DNA from 3 places in the Cupriavidus sp. H39 genome. Region 3 is predicted to be linked to each of the others. Evidence: predicted binding sites of a transcription regulator. Region 3 holds the regulator's gene; each other region holds the start of a gene.
What was found. The regulator FNR, encoded in region 3, switches genes on or off when oxygen is low (the NO sensors DNR and NnrR bind a similar motif). The targets are predictions, from matches to a motif close to TTGATNNNNATCAA.
Positions count from the first base shown of each region.

Region 1: ACOCMH_RS21235 (fatty acid desaturase) is a predicted target of FNR. The motif match lies at 2,097-2,110, and genes of this name have one in related genera.
Region 2: ACOCMH_RS02770 (OmpW/AlkL family protein) is a predicted target of FNR. The motif match lies at 2,412-2,425, and genes of this name have one in related genera.

Region 1 is NZ_CP189848.1:1,247,430-1,253,940, reverse strand. Features, by position in the region: gene ACOCMH_RS21245 (adenosine deaminase) at 1-619, shown strand, start outside; gene guaD (guanine deaminase) at 697-2,019, shown strand; gene ACOCMH_RS21235 (fatty acid desaturase) at 2,207-3,370, shown strand; yybP-ykoY riboswitch at 3,420-3,661, shown strand; gene ACOCMH_RS21230 (TMEM165/GDT1 family protein) at 3,682-4,257, shown strand; gene ACOCMH_RS21225 (IS256 family transposase) at 4,677-5,936, shown strand.
Region 2 is NZ_CP189846.1:518,372-524,882, forward strand. Features, by position in the region: gene leuA (2-isopropylmalate synthase) at 425-2,134, shown strand; gene ACOCMH_RS02770 (OmpW/AlkL family protein) at 2,488-3,129, shown strand; gene ACOCMH_RS02775 (AMP nucleosidase) at 3,208-4,695, opposite strand; gene ACOCMH_RS02780 (GNAT family N-acetyltransferase) at 4,884-5,273, shown strand; partial or broken gene ACOCMH_RS02785 (NADPH-dependent F420 reductase) at 5,298-5,813, opposite strand; gene ACOCMH_RS02790 (MBL fold metallo-hydrolase) at 5,860-6,511, opposite strand, start outside.
Region 3 is NZ_CP189848.1:2,384,271-2,390,781, reverse strand. Features, by position in the region: gene ccoP (cytochrome-c oxidase, cbb3-type subunit III) at 1-913, shown strand, start outside; gene ccoG (cytochrome c oxidase accessory protein CcoG) at 963-2,435, shown strand; gene ACOCMH_RS26425 (hypothetical protein) at 2,478-2,687, shown strand; gene ACOCMH_RS26420 (hypothetical protein) at 2,684-2,929, shown strand; gene fnr (fumarate/nitrate reduction transcriptional regulator Fnr) at 2,997-3,722, opposite strand; gene ACOCMH_RS26410 (sulfite exporter TauE/SafE family protein) at 3,800-4,558, shown strand; gene scpB (SMC-Scp complex subunit ScpB) at 5,146-6,003, shown strand; gene rluB (23S rRNA pseudouridine(2605) synthase RluB) at 6,009-6,511, shown strand, end outside.

The DNA.
Region 1 (6,511 bases), 1.1 Mb from region 3:
TCTGCCGGAGGAAGACGCGTTCGCCACGCTGGAAGCGGCGCTGCCCTACCGCGACCGCTTCGTCGGCGTGGGCCTGGATTCGTCCGAGCAAGGAAACCCGCCGGAGAAGTTCGCACGCGTGTTCGCGCGGGCGAAAGCGCTGGGCCTGCACCTGGTCGCGCACGCCGGCGAGGAAGGCCCGGCGCAATACGTCACCGATGCGCTCGACATCCTGAAGGCCGAGCGCATCGACCACGGCGTGCGCGCCATCGACGATCCCGCGCTGGTCGAGCGCCTGGCGCGCGAGCGCGTGGCGCTGACCGTATGCCCGCTGTCGAACGTCAAGCTCAAGGTCTATCCCGACCTGCGCGACCACCCGCTCAAGCGCATGCTCGATGCCGGCGTGGTGATCACGCTGCATTCGGACGACCCGGCCTACTTCGGCGGGTATATGAATGCCAACTGGGAAGCCAGCTTCGACGCGCTGCCGCTGGATGCGGCCGATGCGCACAAGCTGGCCCGCAACAGCTTTGAAGCGGCCTTCCTGCCTGCCATGCAGAAGGCCGAGTTCCTGGCGGAAGTCGACCACTTCTGGTCCGATCCGCCCAAGTCCCCGCCTGCAACGGCCCCCGCGGCCTGAGCACGGCGCATGCCAATAGCCCGGCCTGCTGCTTGCACCCCCGCGGTGCCGCGCGGGCCGGCGACGAGAGACAAACCATGACGACCCACCCCACCACTGACTCCCGTACCCGCGCCATTCGCGGCCGCGTGCTGCATTTCCTGCGCGATCCGCAATTCCATGAAGACGCGTATCAGTATTGGGACGACGGGGTGCTGATCGTCACCGACGGGCGCATTGCCGCCGCAGGCGACTACGCGGAACTGGCCGCGCGCATCCCGGCCGGCGCGGAGGTGATCGACCACCGCGGCAAGCTGATCGTGCCCGGCTTTATCGACACCCACGTGCACTACCCGCAGACCGACATGATCGCGTCACCGTCGCCGGGCCTGCTGCACTGGCTCGACACCTACACCTTCCCCGAAGAGCGCCGCTTCGCCGATCCCGACTACGCGCGCGGCGTGGCCGGCTTCTTCACCGAGGAACTGCTGCGCAACGGCACCACCAGCGCGGTGGTCTGGAGCACGGTGCACAAGGCCTCGGCCGACGCGCTCTTTGCCGAAAGCGAGGCGCGCAACCTGCGCATGGTCACCGGCAAGGTGATGATGGACCGCAACTGCCCCGAGTTTCTGCGCGATACGGCCGAGACCGGCGCCCGCGACTCGGCCGACCTGCTGTCGCGCTGGCATAACAAGGGACGCCTGTCGTACGCCATCACGCCGCGCTTCGCGCCCACCTCGACCGAGGCGCAACTGGCCGCCTGCGGCGAGCTGGCGCGCGCCTACCCGGACGCCTTTATCCAGACCCACGTGGCCGAGAACCGCGACGAGGTCAAATGGGTGGCCGAACTGTTCCCGGACGCGCGCAGCTACCTGGACGTCTACGACCGCTACGGCCTGCTGCGGCCGGGCGCGATGTACGGCCACGCCATCTACCTGGACCAGGACGATCGCCGCCGGCTGGCCGACAGCGGCGCCGCGGTGGCGCACTGCCCCACCTCCAACCTGTTCCTGGGCAGCGGCTTCTATGACTTCCACCAGTCCGACGCCAACCGCCTGAAGGTGACGCTGGCCACCGACGTCGGCGGCGGCACCTCGTTCTCGATGTTCCGCACCATGAACGCCGCGCACAAGGTGGCGCGCATGGGCGGCTACTACCTGACCGCGCTGCGCATGTTCTACCTGGCCACGCGCGCCGCCGCCGAGGCACTGGGATGGACCGGCCGCGTGGGCAGCTTCAGCGAGGGCTGCGAGGCCGACTTCATCGTGCTCGATCCCAAGGCCACGCCGCTGATCGCCCGCCGCAGCAACCGTTCGGAGACGCTGGAAGAGGAACTTTTCGCCTTTGCCATGCTGGGCGACGACCGCGTGATCGACAGCGTCTATGTGATGGGTGAGGCGGCAAACGTCCCGGCAGCCTGACACATCACACCGCGCCGCGCACACGCCCGCCGCCATCGCGGCGGGCACGCCTTTACCGCTTCCGTCATCCCACCGGCTTGACGACCGTCAAGACTGCCTTCGACAAAGCCTTCTAACCTTGCGGTTCCGCCGCGGCCTTCGTGTTGCCGCGCACCCATACTCATCGACCGCAATCAGAAGGTTCTGCATGACTGCTTCTCACACCGCAGATTCCCACGCCGCGCCTGCCGCCCCGCAAGCCCGCGCGCGCCCCCAGGCACGGCATGACGTCCCCCTGCCCGAACCGATCGCGCCGGACGCACCGCTGCCCTCGCGCAAGATCATCCGCGGCTGGCTGATCCCGCTGGGCCAGCGCAGCACGCCGCGCGCGCTGATGCTGTTCGCCTTCGACTACCTGCTGTTCGGCGCCGTGCTGGCCGGCGTGGTGCTGGCCCCGCACTGGGCCGCCAAGCTGGCGCTGGGCGTGCTGGCGGGGCTGTTGATCGCGCGCCTGTTTATCATCGGCCACGATGCCTGCCACCAGAGCCTGACCCCGCGCCGCGGCCTGAACAAGTGGCTGGGGCGGCTGACCTTCCTGCCGTCGCTGACGCCGTACAGCCTGTGGGAGGTCGGCCACAACGTGGTGCACCACGGCTACACCAACCTCAAGGGCTTCGACTTCGTCTGGGCGCCCTACTCGCTCGAAGAATTCAACGCGCTGCCGCGCTGGCGCCGCGTGATGGAGCGCATCTACCGCACCGGCTTTGGCCCGGGCCTGTATTACCTGGTCGAGATCTGGTGGTGCAAGCTGTTCTTCCCCAGCAAGCGCCAGATGGCGACGCGCCGCGCTGTTTTCACCGGCGACTGCGTGCTGGTGGCCGCGTTCGGGCTGGCATGGATCGGCGCGCTGGCGGGCCTGGCGCTGGCCACGGAGCAGTCGGTTTGGATGCTGATCGGCGCCGGCTTCGTGCTGCCCTTCCTGGTGTGGAACGTCACCGTCGGCTTCGTGCTGTACGTCCACCACACCCACACCAGCGTCGCCTGGTACGACACCAAGGCGATGTGGGCGAAAGCCCAGCCGTTCGTTTCCACCACCGTGCACCTGCGCTTCCGCCACGGCATCGGCGCGGCGCTGCACCACATCATGGAACACACCGCGCACCACGTCGACATGAGTGTGCCGCTGTACCGCCTCAAGCGCGCGCAGGCGCTGCTGGAACACGCGCTGCCGGGCCGCATCATCATCGAGAACTTCTCGTGGCGCTGGTACTTCGACACCGCGCGGCGCTGCAAGCTCTATGACTTCAAGGCGCTGTGCTGGACCGATTTCCGCGGCCGCCAGACCAGCGACAACGCGCCGGTGCCGGCCTGATCGCCTTGCCGACCGCGGCGGTGGTGGACGATCCACCGCCGCCGCGGTTATAATCGCCGCTTCCATTGGGGAGTAGCCGCCCTGCTCTCACCGCGCCGCGCAATGCGGGCTTCGGGGGACAGGGGCGTACGTCAACAGACTTGACCGCTTGCGGTTATGGCGTACGCAGCTTCGGACCCGCCTGGCCAACTGGCCCAGGCAGCGTCCATGCCTGGCGAGACCGATGACCATCCCTTTCTGGCCGGGCCGGGAAAGGGTTGTGTCATTGGCATCTCGCGATGCATTGCGGCCCGGTTACCCCACATAACAACATGGAAGCCTTCCTCGTCTCCACAGGCATCGTCGCCCTTGCTGAAATGGGCGACAAGACGCAGTTGCTGTCGCTGGTTCTGGCGGCACGTTATCGCAAACCCCTTCCCATCATTCTCGGCATCCTGGTCGCCACGCTGTTCAACCACGGCTTTGCCGGGGCGCTCGGCGGCTGGATCACGCACGTGGTCGGCGCAAGCCTGCTGCGCTGGATCCTGGGACTGGGCTTTATCGCGATGGCCGCATGGATGCTGATCCCCGACAAGCTTGACGACGCCGAGCAGGCCAGGCCCGTCAAGGGCTTCATCGGCATCCTCGGCACCACCCTCGTCGCCTTCTTCTTTGCCGAGATGGGCGACAAGACCCAGATCGCCACGGTGGCGCTGGCGGCGCGCTTCAGCGATGCCGTGCTGGCGGTGGTGATGGGCACGACCTTCGGCATGATGATCGCCAATGCGCCGGCGGTGCTGCTGGGGGACAAGTTTGCCCACAAGATGCCGATCGGGCTGGTGCATAAGATAGCGGCGGGGATTTTTTTGGTGCTGGGGGTGTTGGTGTTGGTGAATGTTGGGGGGTGATTATTTGGTTGGGGCTGGTGGTGATGTGCTGGCGGGCGTTGAACTTCGCTTTGTAAGGATTGATGAAATGCTGTCGGCTGTTGAACCGCCGGGTTCCGCCCTGCTGGGCGGGTCACTTTTTGTCCGAGCGACAAAAAGTAACCAAAAAGCGCGTTTACTGCCCTGCGGGCGGCATGTCTTATCGTAGTGGGCGTGGGGTTTTCGTACGGGGCTTGGCTTCCTCACAAAGCTAGACTGCCTGCCGCAGGGGGTGCACGACGGTGGGTGGGGCGTTGGAGTGGGGTTTGAACGAGCCCAGAGCGGTGGGTGGTCCCTGCTGCGTACCTTATCGTGGGGACGCCTACGGCTGCGCTACGCGCCGGCCCAGGACCTGTCAGAAATTTTGTGTTTAGGGCATAACATGTCGCCAAGGAGCATGTATGCCACGCAGAACCAAGACGAGCCAGGCCGCCGACCGTGAGTTGCCGACCATCCCCGAGGAGTTGCTTGCCCATTTCGTCAAGGGCCCAATGACTGCCGAGGCGGTCCAGGACGCTTCGATGGCGTTCAAGAAGGCCCTGATCGAACGCGCCCTGGGCGCTGAGCTCGGCCATCACCTGGGCTACGCGGCTGGCGCCGAGCGCCCGGCCGGCACGGTCAACCAGCGCAATGGCAAGAGCGCCAAGACCCTTCTGACCGACGACGGCCCGCTGCGGATAGACATTCCGCGCGACCGCGACGGCAATTTCGATCCAATTCTGATCCCCAAGCACGAGCGGCGCTTCACTGGGTTCGACGACAAGATCATCGCCATGTACGCCCGGGGCATGACCGTGCGCGAGATCCAGGCGTTCCTGGCCGAGCAGTACGGCACCGAGGTATCGCCCGAGTTCATCAGCTCGGTAACCGATGCGGTCATGGACGAGGTCACCGCCTGGCAGGCCCGGCCGCTGGAGGCGATGTACCCGGTGGTGTTCTTCGACGCGCTGCGGGTCAAGATGCGCGAGGACGGCGTGGTGCGCAACAAGGCCGTCTATCTGGCCCTGGGCGTGCTGCCAGACGGCACGCGCGACATCCTGGGCCTGTGGATAGAGACCACCGAAGGCGCCAAGTTCTGGATGAAGGTGTTCAATGACCTGAAGACCCGTGGCACGCAGGACATCCTGATCGCGGTCACCGATGGCCTCAAGGGCATGGAGCAGGCCCTGAACGCGGTGTTCCCACACACGACGCTACAGACCTGCATCGTGCATCTGATCCGAAACAGCTTAGGCTACGCCGGTTGGAAAGAGCGCCGGGTCGTGGCGGCGGCGCTTAAGCCCGTGTACACCGCGCCCACTGTTGAGGCGGCGCTGGCCGAGTTGGCGGCCTTCGAGCAGGGAGAGTGGGCTAAGAAGTATCCCCCCATTGCCGCATCCTGGCGTCGTGCCTGGGATCAGGTGATCCCGTTCTTTACGTTCCCGCCGGCAATCCGCAAGATCATCTACACGACCAACGCCATTGAAAGCATCAATGCGCAACTGCGCAAGATCATCAAGACCCGGGGACACTTCCCCAGTGATGAAGCGGCAACGAAGCTGCTATGGCTAGCCCTGCGCAACATCACCGGCAAGTGGGGCAGTTCAACGCATGACTGGAAGGCTGCCATGAACCAGTTTGCGATTCTCTATGAGGAGCGCTTCACCCACCCGCATCGCTGAGATAATGCTGGCTCACCGGTCAAGTCGACGGTGAGCCTTTAACTGCCCTGAACACAAAAACCCTGACAGGCCCGGTGAGGCAGTTTTGCTGTTTTGGGCCGGCGCGTAGCGCAGCCGTAGGCGTCCCCACGATAAGGTACGCAGCAGGGACCACCCACCGCTCTGGGCTCGTTCAAACCCCACTCCAACGCCCCACCCACCGTCGTGCACCCCCTGCGGCAGGCAGTCTAGCTTTGTGAGGAAGCCAAGCCCCGTACGAAAACCCCACGCCCACTACGATAAGACATGCCGCCCGCAGGGCAGTAAACGCGCTTTTTGGTTACTTTTTGTCGCTCGGACAAAAAGTGACCCGCCCAGCAGGGCGGAACCACGCGCTTCAAAAGCCGACAGCATGTCACCAGCAGGGACCACCGCAAAAAACGCCCCACACCACGTCACCACCAGCACCAACCAAAAAAAAACGGGACACATAGGCCCCGTTCAAACCCTCGCCGGTCCAGTACCAACGGTTGCCAACCACTCAACCCTCCGGACCGTCGATCACCGATGCTCGGATCTCGCGGGCAGACTCCCCA
Region 2 (6,511 bases), on a different replicon from region 3:
GGGGCTCAACCGTTTGGCGCAATCCGTTGCTGCCGCTCCCCCGACCGGGCCACGGTGGATCGGCGCGCAACGCGGCCCGCGTTCAACCCTTGACCGGCTCCCAAGTTGTCGACTAACCTTGCCCGGTCATATGGACTTGCGCTGCGTGCGTACCCACCGGAGCGGCTGCGGCCCTCTCTCTCTCCAGCCACGATGAACCGTTACACCAGCACTCCCTGCCAGGCTGCCGATGCGTCCCGCATCGCTGCCCGCGCACGCGTGCTGGCCGCCCAGGCATCGGGCCGCGCCCTGCGCGCTTCCTCGCTACCGCTAAGCCTACCGATCGGTTGCCGGGCCTAGGGCCCCGTGGCAGTTCGGCAGCCTTTCGCCACCCTTTTCCCGTTGATCCATCGTTTATCTTCCCTTGCGAGGAAGGAGACCCCGTATGCTCGGCAATCCCGCCACCAAGTACCGCCCCGCCGCCACCGTCGACATCCCTGACCGCACCTGGCCCGGCCGCACCCTCACGCGCGCGCCGCGCTGGATGAGCACCGACCTGCGCGACGGCAACCAGGCCCTGATCGAGCCGATGAACCCGGCGCGCAAGCTGCGCTTCTTCGAACAGCTGGTGAAGATCGGCCTGAAGGAAATCGAAGTGGCGTTTCCCTCCGCCTCGCAGACCGACTTCGACTTCGTGCGCATGCTGATCGAGCAACAGCGCATTCCCGACGACGTGACAATCGTCGTGCTGACGCAGTCGCGCGAGGACCTGATCCGCCGTACCGTCGAATCCGTGCGCGGCGCGGCGCGCGCCACCGTGCACCTGTACAACCCGATCGCACCGGCCTGGCGGCGCATCGTCTTCAATGCCTCGCGCGACGAGATCAAGGCAGTCGCGGTATCGGGCACGCGCCTGATCAAGTCGCTGACCGATGCCATGCCCGAGACCGCCTGGACCTACGAGTATTCGCCCGAGACCTTCAGCCTGGCCGAACTCGATTTCTCGCTGGAAGTGAGCGACGCGGTGTCAGCCGCGTGGCAGGCCGGGCCAGGCCGCCCGATGATCCTGAACCTGCCGACCACGGTGGAATGCAGCACGCCCAATGTATTCGCCGACCAGGTCGAATGGATGCACCGCCGCCTCGCCCGGCGCGAGCACATCGCGCTGTCGGTGCACCCGCACAATGACCGCGGCACCGCGGTGGCGGCCGCGGAGCTGGCACTGATGGCGGGCGCCGACCGCGTCGAGGGCTGCCTGTTCGGCAACGGCGAGCGCACCGGCAACGTCGACCTGGTGACGCTGGCGCTGAACCTCTATACGCAGGGCGTGGCGCCACAGCTGGACTTCTCCGATATCGATGCGGTGCGCCAGTGCGTGGAGCACTGCAACCAGCTGCCGGTGCACCCGCGCCATCCGTATGTGGGCGACCTGGTGTTCACCGCGTTCTCGGGCTCGCACCAGGACGCGATCCGCAAGGGCTTCGCGCAGCAGCAGCCGGACGGCATCTGGGAAGTGCCCTACCTGCCGATCGACCCGGCCGACCTGGGCCGCAGCTATGACGCGGTGATCCGCGTCAACAGCCAGTCGGGCAAGGGCGGCATGGCTTACCTGCTGGAACAGGTGCATGGCCTCTACCTGCCGCGCCGCCTGCAGATCGAGTTCAGCCGCGCGGTGCAGGCCATGACCGACGACACCGGGCTGGAAGCGAGCGCGGACGACCTCCACGCCCTGTTCCAGCGCGAGTACCTGGCGCGCGAGACGCCGCTGCGCTATGTCTCGCATCAGTTGGCATCTGACAGCGGTGGCGCCACCGTGATCACGGTGCAGATGGTGCGCGACGGCCAGCCCTGCAGCGTGCGCGGTAGCGGCAACGGCCCTATCGACGCCTTCGTCAATGCGCTGGACCTGCCGGTACGCGTGATGGATTACCACGAGCATGCGATGACCGCCGGCGCCGATGCGCGGGCAGCGTGCTATGTGGAAGTGCGCGTGGGCGATTCGCCGACCGGGTTCGGCGCGGGCATCGACGCCAACCTGGTCACGGCCTCGCTGCGCGCGGTGCTCTCGGGCGTGAACCGGCACCTGCAGGCCGGCTTTGGTGCAAGCCATCCCATCGCACATGCCGCTGCGGCCGGCGCGGCCGCCGAGGCCTGACGCCCGGCGTATCGCAAGAAAACCGGTGTGCCCCGCCCCCACGGGGCACACCCGGAAAGACGCCCTTGCGGGCGCCCACGACATGCCTGGTGCGGATCCTGGTACCAATGCGCGCGCACCGCATTGCACGTGCTCGGATCTTTCGCAAAGCGTAAGCGGCAGAATCGTGCCGCGCTACGAATCATTTCGCATGTGGTTAGAAGCGACGTCCGAAGCCGCGCCGCGCGTGGCCGCACTGTAGCGCCCTCGCGACGCCGCGCGCACCATTTGGTTCCGCTTGTTTTGTGTCAAGGCCCCCGCCAGCCTGCTCCGCCACACTTGGCCCGGCTTCGATAACAAACCAAGCAGACCTCATGAAAACACTGTCTCTTCGCACCGCCACCTGTTCGGCCATCGCCACCTGCGCCATGCTCGGCGCCTTCGCCACGCCCGCCGCCGCCGCGGACGACGCCCAGGGCAACTGGATGGTGCGTCTGCGCGGCACCTACCTCGACATGGCCAACAGCGCCGATCCCGTTGGCGGCGTCGGCCCGTCCGACCGCATCACGGTCAACAACAAGTGGATCCCGGAACTCGACGTCACCTACTTCTTCACGCCGAACATCGCCGCCGAACTGGTGCTGACGGTGCCGCAGAAGCAGAACGTCTACCTCGATGGCAACAAGATCGGCACCTTCAAGCATCTGCCACCGACACTGCTGGTGCAGTACCACTTCATTCCGAACGGCACTTTCCGCCCGTATATCGGCGCAGGTTTGAACTTCACCCGCATCTGGGGCGAGAACATCGCCAATAACGCGTTGCAGCTCGACAGCTGGAGCGTCGGGCCCGCGCTGCAGATCGGCATGGACTACAAGCTGACCAAAAACTGGTTCCTGAACGCCGACATCAAGAAGATCTGGCTGTCGAGCGACGTCAAGGCGGGGGACGTCAAGGTATCCAAGGTAAGCCTGGATCCGTGGCTGTTCAGCATGGGGGTGGGCTATCGGTTCTGATCCTGCCACGCCATGCAAAAGGCCGGCGCCCATCGGGCGCCGGCCTTTTTGCCTTGCGGATGAACGCGTCGGCCGACGCTACCGGAACGCTGGCTCGTCAAAGCTGCGCAGCTTGCGCGAATGCAGTTGCTCGACGCCGTGCTCGCGCAGGATGCGGATCGCCTCCAGCCCAATGGTCATATGCTGGCTGACGCGCTGCCGATAGAACGCGTTGGCCATGCCGCGCAGCTTGAGTTCGCCATGCAGCGGCTTGTCCGACACGCACAGCAGGGTGCCATACGGCACGCGCAGCCGGAAGCCATTGGCCGCCACGGCCGCGCTTTCCATGTCGATGGCAATCGCGCGCGACTGGTTGAAACGCGCATACAGCGACTTGGACTTCAGCTCCCAGTTGCGGTCGTCGGTCGAGACCACCGTGCCGGTGCGCATGCGCGTCTTCATCTCGTTGCCCGACAGCCCGGTCACGCGCGCCACGGCCTCTTGCAGCGCCACCTGGATCTCGGCGATGGGCGGCACCGGCACCCATGGCGGCAGGTCGTGGTCGAGCACGTGGTCGTCGCGCACGTAGGCGTGCGCCAGCACGTAGTCACCAAGCTGCTGCGAGCGGCGCAGGCCGCCGCAGTGGCCCACCATCAGCCAGCAGTGCGGGCGCAGCACGGCGAGGTGGTCGGTCATGGTCTTGGCGTTGGACGGCCCGACGCCGATGTTGACCAGCGTCACGCCCAGCTTGTCGCCGCGCACCAGGTGGTAGGCCGGCATCTGCGGCAGCACGCGCGGGCGCGTGGCGTCGTCGGGTTCCGCCGCGCCGAGGTCCTGCACCACGTCGCCGGGCTCGACAAAGCGGGTGTAGCCGCCGCCGTCGCCATCGCCCATCAGCGCGCGTCCCAGCGCGACGAATTCATCGACATAGCGCTGGTAGTTGGTGAACAGCACGAAGCGCTGGAAATGCTGCGGCGCCGTGCCGGTGTAGTGGTAGAGCCGCTGCAGCGCCAGGTCCACGCGCTCCGCCGGGAACAGCGACAGCGGCCAGGCTTCGCCGGGCACCGGCTCATAGGTGCCGTTGGCAATGCCGTCGTCGATGCGGTTCAGTTCGGGCAGCACGAACGACGCTTCCAGCTCGCGCGCCTGGGTGTAGCTGATGTCGGTGGTGGAGGCTTCGATCACGAACGGCAGCGGGATCGGGCGCCGGCTCAGGCCCACCACCACCGGCACGCGGTGATAGCGCATCAGCCGCTCGATCTGGTCGCGGTAGTAATCGGCCAGCAGGTCGGGGCGCGTCACCGTGGTGCCATAGACGCCGGGGTACGCCACCGTGCCCCATGACGGCCGGCTGTCGGTGACCATGGTCTCGATGTTGACCGAGATGCCCAGGTACGGGTAGCACGCATGCGCGGCCGAGGGCAGGGGCTTGCCGCCGGCGAAGGCATCGAAGCGCGCACGCACGGCGCCGACCGATGCCTCGTAGATGTCGCGGATGCGGGCGAGCGCCGCATCCGCGTCGGTGAACTCGGCAAGCTGGTCGGCTGGATGCGCGGAGGAGAAGACGGGGGCGTTCATGGAGGCCATGATACCGCGCCGGCGCGTTGCCGTGAGCGACGCCCCGCCGTGCCAGGCGCCAAATTGACGCGCCCGCGCACGCTCGCTACACTCCGCCAATTGCGCAGCACGGCTCGCCGTGCCGTTCTCGACTCGCGGCGCCCCTGGTGGCAAGGGGCGGCGAGGGGGCCGTACACGATTTGCTGGGAGAGCCGCCAATGGAAATCCGTAACTTGTTGCCCGACGACCTCGAGGCAGCCAGGCAACTACTGATCGCCAATGGCTGGGCTCACCGGGTCGGCGGTCCCGAAAAATTCGCGCGGCTGGTCGCCAATTCGCAGCGCGTCGCCGTGGCGGTTGAAAAAGGCGAGGTGGTCGGCTTCGCCCGCGCGCTGTGCGACGACGTCTGCGACGGCTTCCTGTCGATGGTGGTGGTCGCACCCGGCCACCGCCGGCACGGCATCGGCCGCGCCCTGGTGCGGCATATCGTCGGCAGCGATCCCGATATCAACTGGATGCTGCGCGCGGCACGCTCTTCCGAAGCGGCGTTCTTCGGCCAGCTCGGCTTTACGCCCTCGATGGTCGCGATGGAGCGGCGCCGGCCCTGAGCCGCCCATCCCCCCTTTCGTAGTTCAGCGTGCGCCGATCTTGCGGCGCAGTTCTTCGGCCGTACCCACCTGCCGGAACAGCGGCCCGCCCGGCGCAAAGCGATCGGCGCTGGCCAGCGGCCCCACCACCACCGGTTCGAATCCCGCATCGCGCACCAGTTGCGCGGCCACCTGCAACGCAGCCGGGTCATCGCCCGCGATCGGCACCGCCACCAGCCCGCCGGGCCGGTGATGCTCGCTGGCAAATTGCGCCGCGCCCATGAAGTTGAAGGCTCGCACCACGCGCGCGCCGCGCAGGTAGCGCGCGGTGGTAAGGCCGATGCCATCGCGCCGCGCCTCGTCGGCGATGGGGCCGTCGCGGTGTTCATAGGCGTTGGTGGCATCGAGCACGATCTTGCCTTGCCAGGCCCTGGCATGGTCGCGGCTGAGTTGCGGCAGCGCGCCGTAGGGCATGGCCAGGAACAGCACGTCCGAGAACGCATTGGCCTCGGCCACGGTGCCGGCGCGTGCGCGCGTACCCAATTCTTCGACCAGCGGCTTGCGGCGCCCCATGGGATGACTCTAGGCGAAAAGGCGCCGCCCCTGGCTAGCGGTCGCCGCGGATCGGGCCATACTCGGCCGGCACCCATGCATAGCCGGCGCTATCGCGGCGCACATGGCCCAGGCCCGGGAACGGCATATGCGCGCCGCCCACCCACAGCCGGCCTCGGGCCGCCTGCTCCAGCAAGCGCTTGCGCGTGATGACGGCCTGGTGGCTGTCGACGTCGAATTCGATCGCCACCTGCGGCCGCCGCAGTTGCAGCGCGTGGTTGTGCACGATGTCGCCCCACAGCAGCAAGCTGTCTTTGCCCGAGGTGAACAGGTAGCCGCTGTGGCCCGGGGTATGCCCGTTGGCCTGCACTACGCGCACCCCGGGAATGGGCTCGCCGCCGGCGCCGCCGCTGAAGGTGCGCAAACGCTGCGCCGCCTGGTACGGCGCCACCGCGGCACGCGCCATGGCGAACAGGCCCTGCGCCTCCTTGGGCGCAGCAGCGGCGTTGGCGTCGCTCAGCCAGTAGTCGAGGTCGGCCTTGTCCACATACACCGTCGCGTTCGGGAACGCGGCCTTGCCGTCGGCGGCCAGGCCGCAGGCGTGGTCGCCATGCAGGTGCGTGAGCAGCACGGTGTCGACCTGTTCGGGCGCATAGCCCGCAGCGCGCAGGTTCTCGCCGATGCGTCCCAGCGTCGGCCCGAAACAG
Region 3 (6,511 bases):
CGATTTCATTTCCGAATTCTGGAGTTACTACATTGCCGCCATTGCGCTCATCGGCATCGTCTGGTGCGTATGGCTGCTGTTTTCGCAACGCAAGATCACCAAGACCGCCGGTGGCACCGAGGATACCGGCCATGTCTGGGACGGCGACCTGCGCGAGCTGAACAACCCGCTGCCGCGCTGGTGGATGTGGATGTTCCTGCTGGCCTGCATCTTCGGCCTGGCCTATCTCGTGCTGTATCCGGGCCTGGGTTCGTACGCCGGCGTGCTGAAGTTCTCCACGCAGGGCGAGCTGGCCGCGCACCGCGCGGCGCAGGAGCGGATGCAGAACGAGATCTACGCCAAGTACCTGAAGATGGACGTCAAGCAGGTGGCAGCGGACCCGCAGGCGCGCGAGATCGGCCAGCGCCTGTTCCTGAACTACTGTGCGCAGTGCCATGGCTCGGACGCGCGTGGCAGCCGGGGTTTCCCCAACCTGACCGATGGCGACTGGTTGTACGGCGGCGAGCCGGAGACCATCCGCCAGACCATCACCAAGGGCCGCAACGGCGTGATGCCGCCGTTCGGTGCATCCATCGATGCCAAGCAGGCGGGCGATGTGGCGCAGTATGTGCGTTCGCTGTCCGGGCTGTCGTCGGATCCGATCCGCGCCTCGCGTGGCGAAGGCACGTTCAAGACCACCTGCGTGGCCTGCCATGGCTCTGGCGGCAAGGGCAACCAGGCCCTCGGTGCGCCGAACCTGTCGGACAATGTCTGGCTCTATGGCAGCTCGGAAGCCAGCATCGTGGAAGCGATCCTGAAGGGCCACAACAACCATATGCCGGCACACGAGGAGATCCTGACGCCTGAACGCATCCGCATGCTGACGGCTTATGTGTGGGGGTTGTCCAATACCGGAGGCGGAGCCGGGCAATGATCGACGACTCATCTGAGCGGGCGCTGGTGGCTCGCGGGAGAACCTGCCCATGAACGCCCCCGGCACCGAAGAAGTGGCCCGGGCGGCCGACCTGCAGCGGTCGGCCGCTGTGCCGGGCGAGACCTCGGACGAAACGCTTTACGAGGTCCGCCGCAAGATTTATCCGCGCTCGGTGACGGGCGCGTTCTCCAGCTGGCGGGTCTGGCTGGTGATCCTGACCCAGCTGATCTACTACGGCACGCCCTGGCTCCAGTGGAATGCACGCCAGGCCGTGCTGTTTGACCTTGGCGAACGCAAGTTCTATATCTTCGGGCTGGTGCTGTGGCCGCAGGACGTCATCTACCTGGCCGTGCTGCTGGTCATCTCCGCGCTGGCGCTGTTCCTGTTCACGGCGATCGCGGGGCGGCTGTTCTGCGGCTACGCCTGCCCGCAAACGGTCTATACCGAGATCTTCATGTGGATCGAGCGGCGGATCGAGGGCGACCGCATCGCCCGCATCCGCCTCGACGGCGATCCGTGGAGTCTGCGCAAATTTCGCATCAAGGCCACCAAGCACTTCCTGTGGGTGCTGATTGCACTCTGGACCGGCTTCACATTCATCGGCTACTTCGCGCCGATCCGCGAACTGGGCGGCGAGGTGATGGCCCTGTCGCTGGGACCCTGGCAAGCGTTCTGGATGCTGTTCTATGCGTTTGCCACGTGGGGCAACGCAGGCTTCATGCGCGAGCAGGTGTGCAAGTACATGTGTCCTTACGCGCGTTTCCAGAGCGTGATGGTGGATCGCGACACCTATGTCGTCACCTACGACGTTGGCCGTGGCGAGCCGCGCGGCAGCCGCTCGCGCAAGACCGACCATCACCAGGCCGGGCTGGGCGATTGCGTCAACTGCAGCATCTGCGTGCAGGTGTGTCCGACCGGCATCGACATCCGCGATGGCCTGCAGTACGAATGCATTGGCTGCGGCGCCTGCATCGACGCCTGCAACCAGGTCATGGACAAGATGGACTACCCGCGGGGGCTGATCCGGTACACCTCGGAAAACGCAATGCGCAAGGCTCTTTCCGCGGCGGCATCGCGCAAGCGCCTGTTGCGTCCGCGCGTGATCATCTACTCGGTGGTCTGGGTGGCGCTACTGGCGGGCTTCATGGCCTCAATCGTGCTGCGCACGCCGCTGAAGGTCGACATCATCCGCGACCGCGGCGCGCTGGGGCGGGAGGTGGAAGGGCGCTGGATCGAGAACGTCTATCGCCTGCAGTTGATCAACACCACCGAAGCGCCAATGCAGATCCGCGTGCGCGCCGACAGCGATGAACTGAAGGGCGTGACAGTCGAATACGACAAGCAGGCCGAATCGCTGGCGCCGACGTCCAACCGGTTGCTGCCGATCCGCGTCCGCGTGCCGATCGAGGCCGCCACACAGGGCACGCACAAGATTAACGTAACAGTAACGAGCGCAGGCACGGAGCAGGGGCATGCCGAAATCCGGCAATCCACCAGTTTTATCGTGCCGCGCGATTTGTGAAGCTGGGGACTCGGACGTAGTCGCCAAGATGAAGGGGGCAAGATGAGTCGGCAAGGCAATCCGTGGTGGAAGGAACCGTGGCCGTGGCTGCTGATGAGTGGTCCGCTGGCAGCCATGGTGGCGTGCGGCGTGACGATCTGGCTGGCGTCGGCGCACCCCGACATGCCGGTGCAGGGCGCGACGCGGCATGGCCTGGTGGTGGAGAAGGGTGAAGCTGTGCCGCCCAGGGCCGCGGCAGCGAGGCAGCCATGAGGTTGCGCTGGCTGATGTGGGTGTTGTGGCCGGGCTTTCTGATGGCCGGCCTGGCGACGGCAACGGTTTTTTCCGTTGTCGATCCGGGTGACCTGAAATTCTTCGGCCATCCGATCGAATCGTCGCGCGAGTCGGTCTATACCGTTGGCTTCCTGCTGGCGTGGGTGTTCTGCGCCTTGTCCAGCGGGCTGACGCTATACACCATGCCGACGCGGCTCGCCGATACCGACGAGCTGGAATAGGAAGGCAATAGAACAGGGGCCACCGCGTTGCCGGCGCCGCAGGCCGGCGCGGCAACGCCGCGGTGCTTTAGCAGCTGCGGCTGTAGAGTTGCTTGATGCCTTCCATGTCCACCAGCTTGACATGCCGCTGGCGGATCTGGATCAGCCCGGCCTCGGCAAAACGCGAGAACAGCCGGCTGACGGTCTCGAGCTTCAGCCCGAGGTAGCTGCCGATCTCTTCGCGGCTCATGCGCATCACGAACTCGGAGGCCGAATAACCGCGCGCCGACAGGCGCTCCGACAGATTGATCAGGAAGGCGGCCAGGCGTTCCTCGGCGCGCATGGAGCCGAGCGTGACCAGCATCAGCTGGTCGTGCGTGATTTCCTTGCCCATCAAGCGCAGGAACTGCTGCTGCAGCGAAGGCAAGTCGGCCGACAGCGATTGCAGATCGTTCATGCGCACCACGCATACTTCGGTATCTTCCAGCGCGGTCGCATCGGACGCATGCTGCATCTCGCCCAAGCCGTCGAGGCCGACGATTTCGCCGGGCAGGTGGAACCCGGTAATCTGCGAACGTCCGTCTTCAGTGGTGACATGCGTCTTCAGCGTACCGAAGCGGATGGCATAGACCGCAGTGAGCGGATCGCCCATGCGGTAGAGGGTTTCCCCCTTGTGCACGCGGATGCGTTCCTGCACCAGCGTGTCGATCTTGACGAGGTCTTGCTGCGACATGCCAACCGGAAGGCACAGCTGTCCCATTGCACAGGTGGAGCAGCGGGGCGACATCTCGGTAATGGGAATGGAGGTGAGCAATTGGAACCTGCAAGAAATGGCAGCGGGGCACGATATGGACATTTTACCGTGCGATGTGATCCGGCAGGGAGACAGAATTGACATTCGGAGTATTGATCAGCGTTTTTCTGCTAGCGCTGCTAGGCGGGGTGCACTGCGCCGCCATGTGCGGCGGCGTGGCGCTGGCCGTGGAGCAGCGGCGCGGCACGGCGGCCCCCCTCAGCCTGGTGCGCAACCGGACTGCCTGGCTTGGCGAGTTATTGGTGATGCACCTTGGCAGGATTTCTACCTATATGCTGCTTGGCGCCGCGCTCGGCGCCGCCGGCGCCACGGCCTGGAAGCAGGACTATCTGCCGTTGCAGCGCTGGCTCTTTGGTGCTGGCAGCCTGATGCTGCTGTGGTCCGGCTGGCGCCTGCTGCGTGGCAGCACCTTTACCGTGAACTGGCTCGAGCGGCTGGCGGCGCACGCCGGCGCTGCCCTGGCCGGCCGGCTCGGTGGCCTTGCCGGCGCGATGCCGGCCTTCGTGCGGGCGCGCGGCGGACTGGCGCGGCGTTATGGCGTGGGCCTGGCATGGGGGCTGGTGCCGTGCGGCATGGTTTACGGCGCGCTGACGCTGGCGCTGCTGGCGGGCAATGCCGGCTCCGGCGCGTTGGTCATGGGCGTATTCGGGCTCGGCACGTTGCCGAACCTGCTGGTGCTGTCCGGGCTGTCGGGCTATCTCAGGCTGTGGTCCAGACGTCCTGGCGTGCGCCTGGGCGCGGGCCTTGCCGTGATGGCGTTCGGTGGCCTTGGCATTGCGCGAGCGGTGCTGCTGCCACATTCGCTGGCGGAACAGGGCTTTTGCCTGGTGTTTTGACGCCGCGCGGTCCGTCGTGCGGCGTTGGCGCCGCGCGCAAACAGGATGATGGTTGCAGGCGGAGGCGGGAATGCCATACAATCGCCAACATTGCGGTATCGCGCGGAGTCAGACAGGCTGCGGTAAGCAGCGGCGAGCAGCGCCTGGCGGCCTTCATACCCGAAGGCGTGCTTGGGACGCGGGAAGCGGAAGGCTTTCAATGGTCGCCAGTCCCCGCGGTCCATCCGGTTCAAAAGATCTGGTTCAAAAGTCCGGTTGGCACTGCGGCGTGGTAGATGCCGGCCTTGCTCCCGATACCCGTATTTTCTTGCGTCCGAGGCGTTCAGTTCGCCGACCGCGATGTCCGTTTGTGCGGATAAGCGACGCAAGAGGTTCGCTGGCCGGTCCATGACGGCATGCGGACGATCTCCTGCCGGAACGACCCGGCAACTCGATGCAAAGAAAGGGAAGTGCACGGCTTGGGTACAGCAGGTATCCGGCTCGCTGCGCAATGAGATGGCGGTGGCTTTGGCACCGCTGTATCCAAAATCTCCGGTGCCCCGGATCCGTCCGGGAGCAGGTGCAAAGACAGGCTGCACACCATCAACATGAATACCCAAGAGGCGAAGATCGTCCTCGAGACGGCGCTGATCTGCGCGCAGGAACCGTTGCGCGTCAACGATCTGCGCCGCCTGTTCGATGATGACGTCGGCGCAGACACCATCCGCGTACTGCTGGACGAACTGCGCCAGGACTGGCGTCCGCGCGGCGTGGAGCTGGTGGCGCTGGCCAGCGGCTGGCGGTTCCAGAGCCGGCCCGAAATGCGGGAATACCTCGACCGCCTGAATCCGGAAAAGCCGCCAAAATACTCGCGCGCCGTGATGGAGACCCTGGCGATCATTGCCTACCGCCAGCCGGTGACTCGTGGCGATATCGAGGAAATCCGCGGCGTGACCGTCAGTACGGAAGTGATCAAGAAGCTCGAGGACCGCAGCTGGATCGAGGTGATTGGCCACCGCGACGTGCCGGGCCGCCCGGCGCTGTATGCCACCACCAAGGCGTTCCTGGACGACCTCGGGCTGCGCACGCTCGACGAGCTGCCCCCGCTGGAAGACGCCCAGGCGCAGGCGCAGGCCGCCTTGCTGGAGCAACAGGCAATCAATTTCGAAGACCTGGCGGCGCACAAGCCGGCCAGCGCCGACGAGGAAGCCTTTGCAGAGCCGGCCTCCCCGGCCGACACATCGGCAACGGGCGAGGCGGCATCCTGGCAGGAAGGCGAAGCCGCCGCGCTCGCAGACAGCGCCAATGGCTTTGATGCGCAGCCGCTGCCGCCGGCGGCTGCCGAGACGGGTTCGGGCGATGCCACCGAACCGGCTGCACCCCCTCCGGACGGGGCGCGGGACCAACCGTCACATGACGGCACCCCGCCGCACCCGAGCGAGCACGACGAGCGCGTGCCGAACTGAATAACATGCAACATCCGATAGTGAATATCTTGTCTGATTCCGTTGACCAAGACGCCCGCCATGCGGGCGCATCCGCCGACACCGGCGCCGCAGAACCCGGATCGGGCAGCGACGCCGCGCCCCGCCGCAAGGGGCTGCGCCGCGGGCTGAGGAACCTGGTGGCCTCGCGCCGTCAGGCGAACCAGGACCGTGCCGAGGGCGCCGAAGGCGTCGGCGCAGGCGGCCAGGGCGATGCCGGCGAGCCGGGTGCAGCCCAGGCCGCGGGCGCCGGACGCGGCGGCCAGCGTGGCCGCGGCAAGCGCAAGACGGGCCCGGGCGAAGGCGGGCAGGGCAGCCAGGGCGGCAGCAAGGCAGACAAGATCGACCGCGCGGCCCGGGCCGAAGGCGCCGACAAGCCGGAGCAGCCTGGCCGCAAGCGCAAGCCGGGGCCGCGCAGCGGCAAGCCGGCGACTTCCGGCGACGCCCAGGGCGCCGGCGCGCGCCAGCAGGGCCGGCGCAAGGAGGGCGG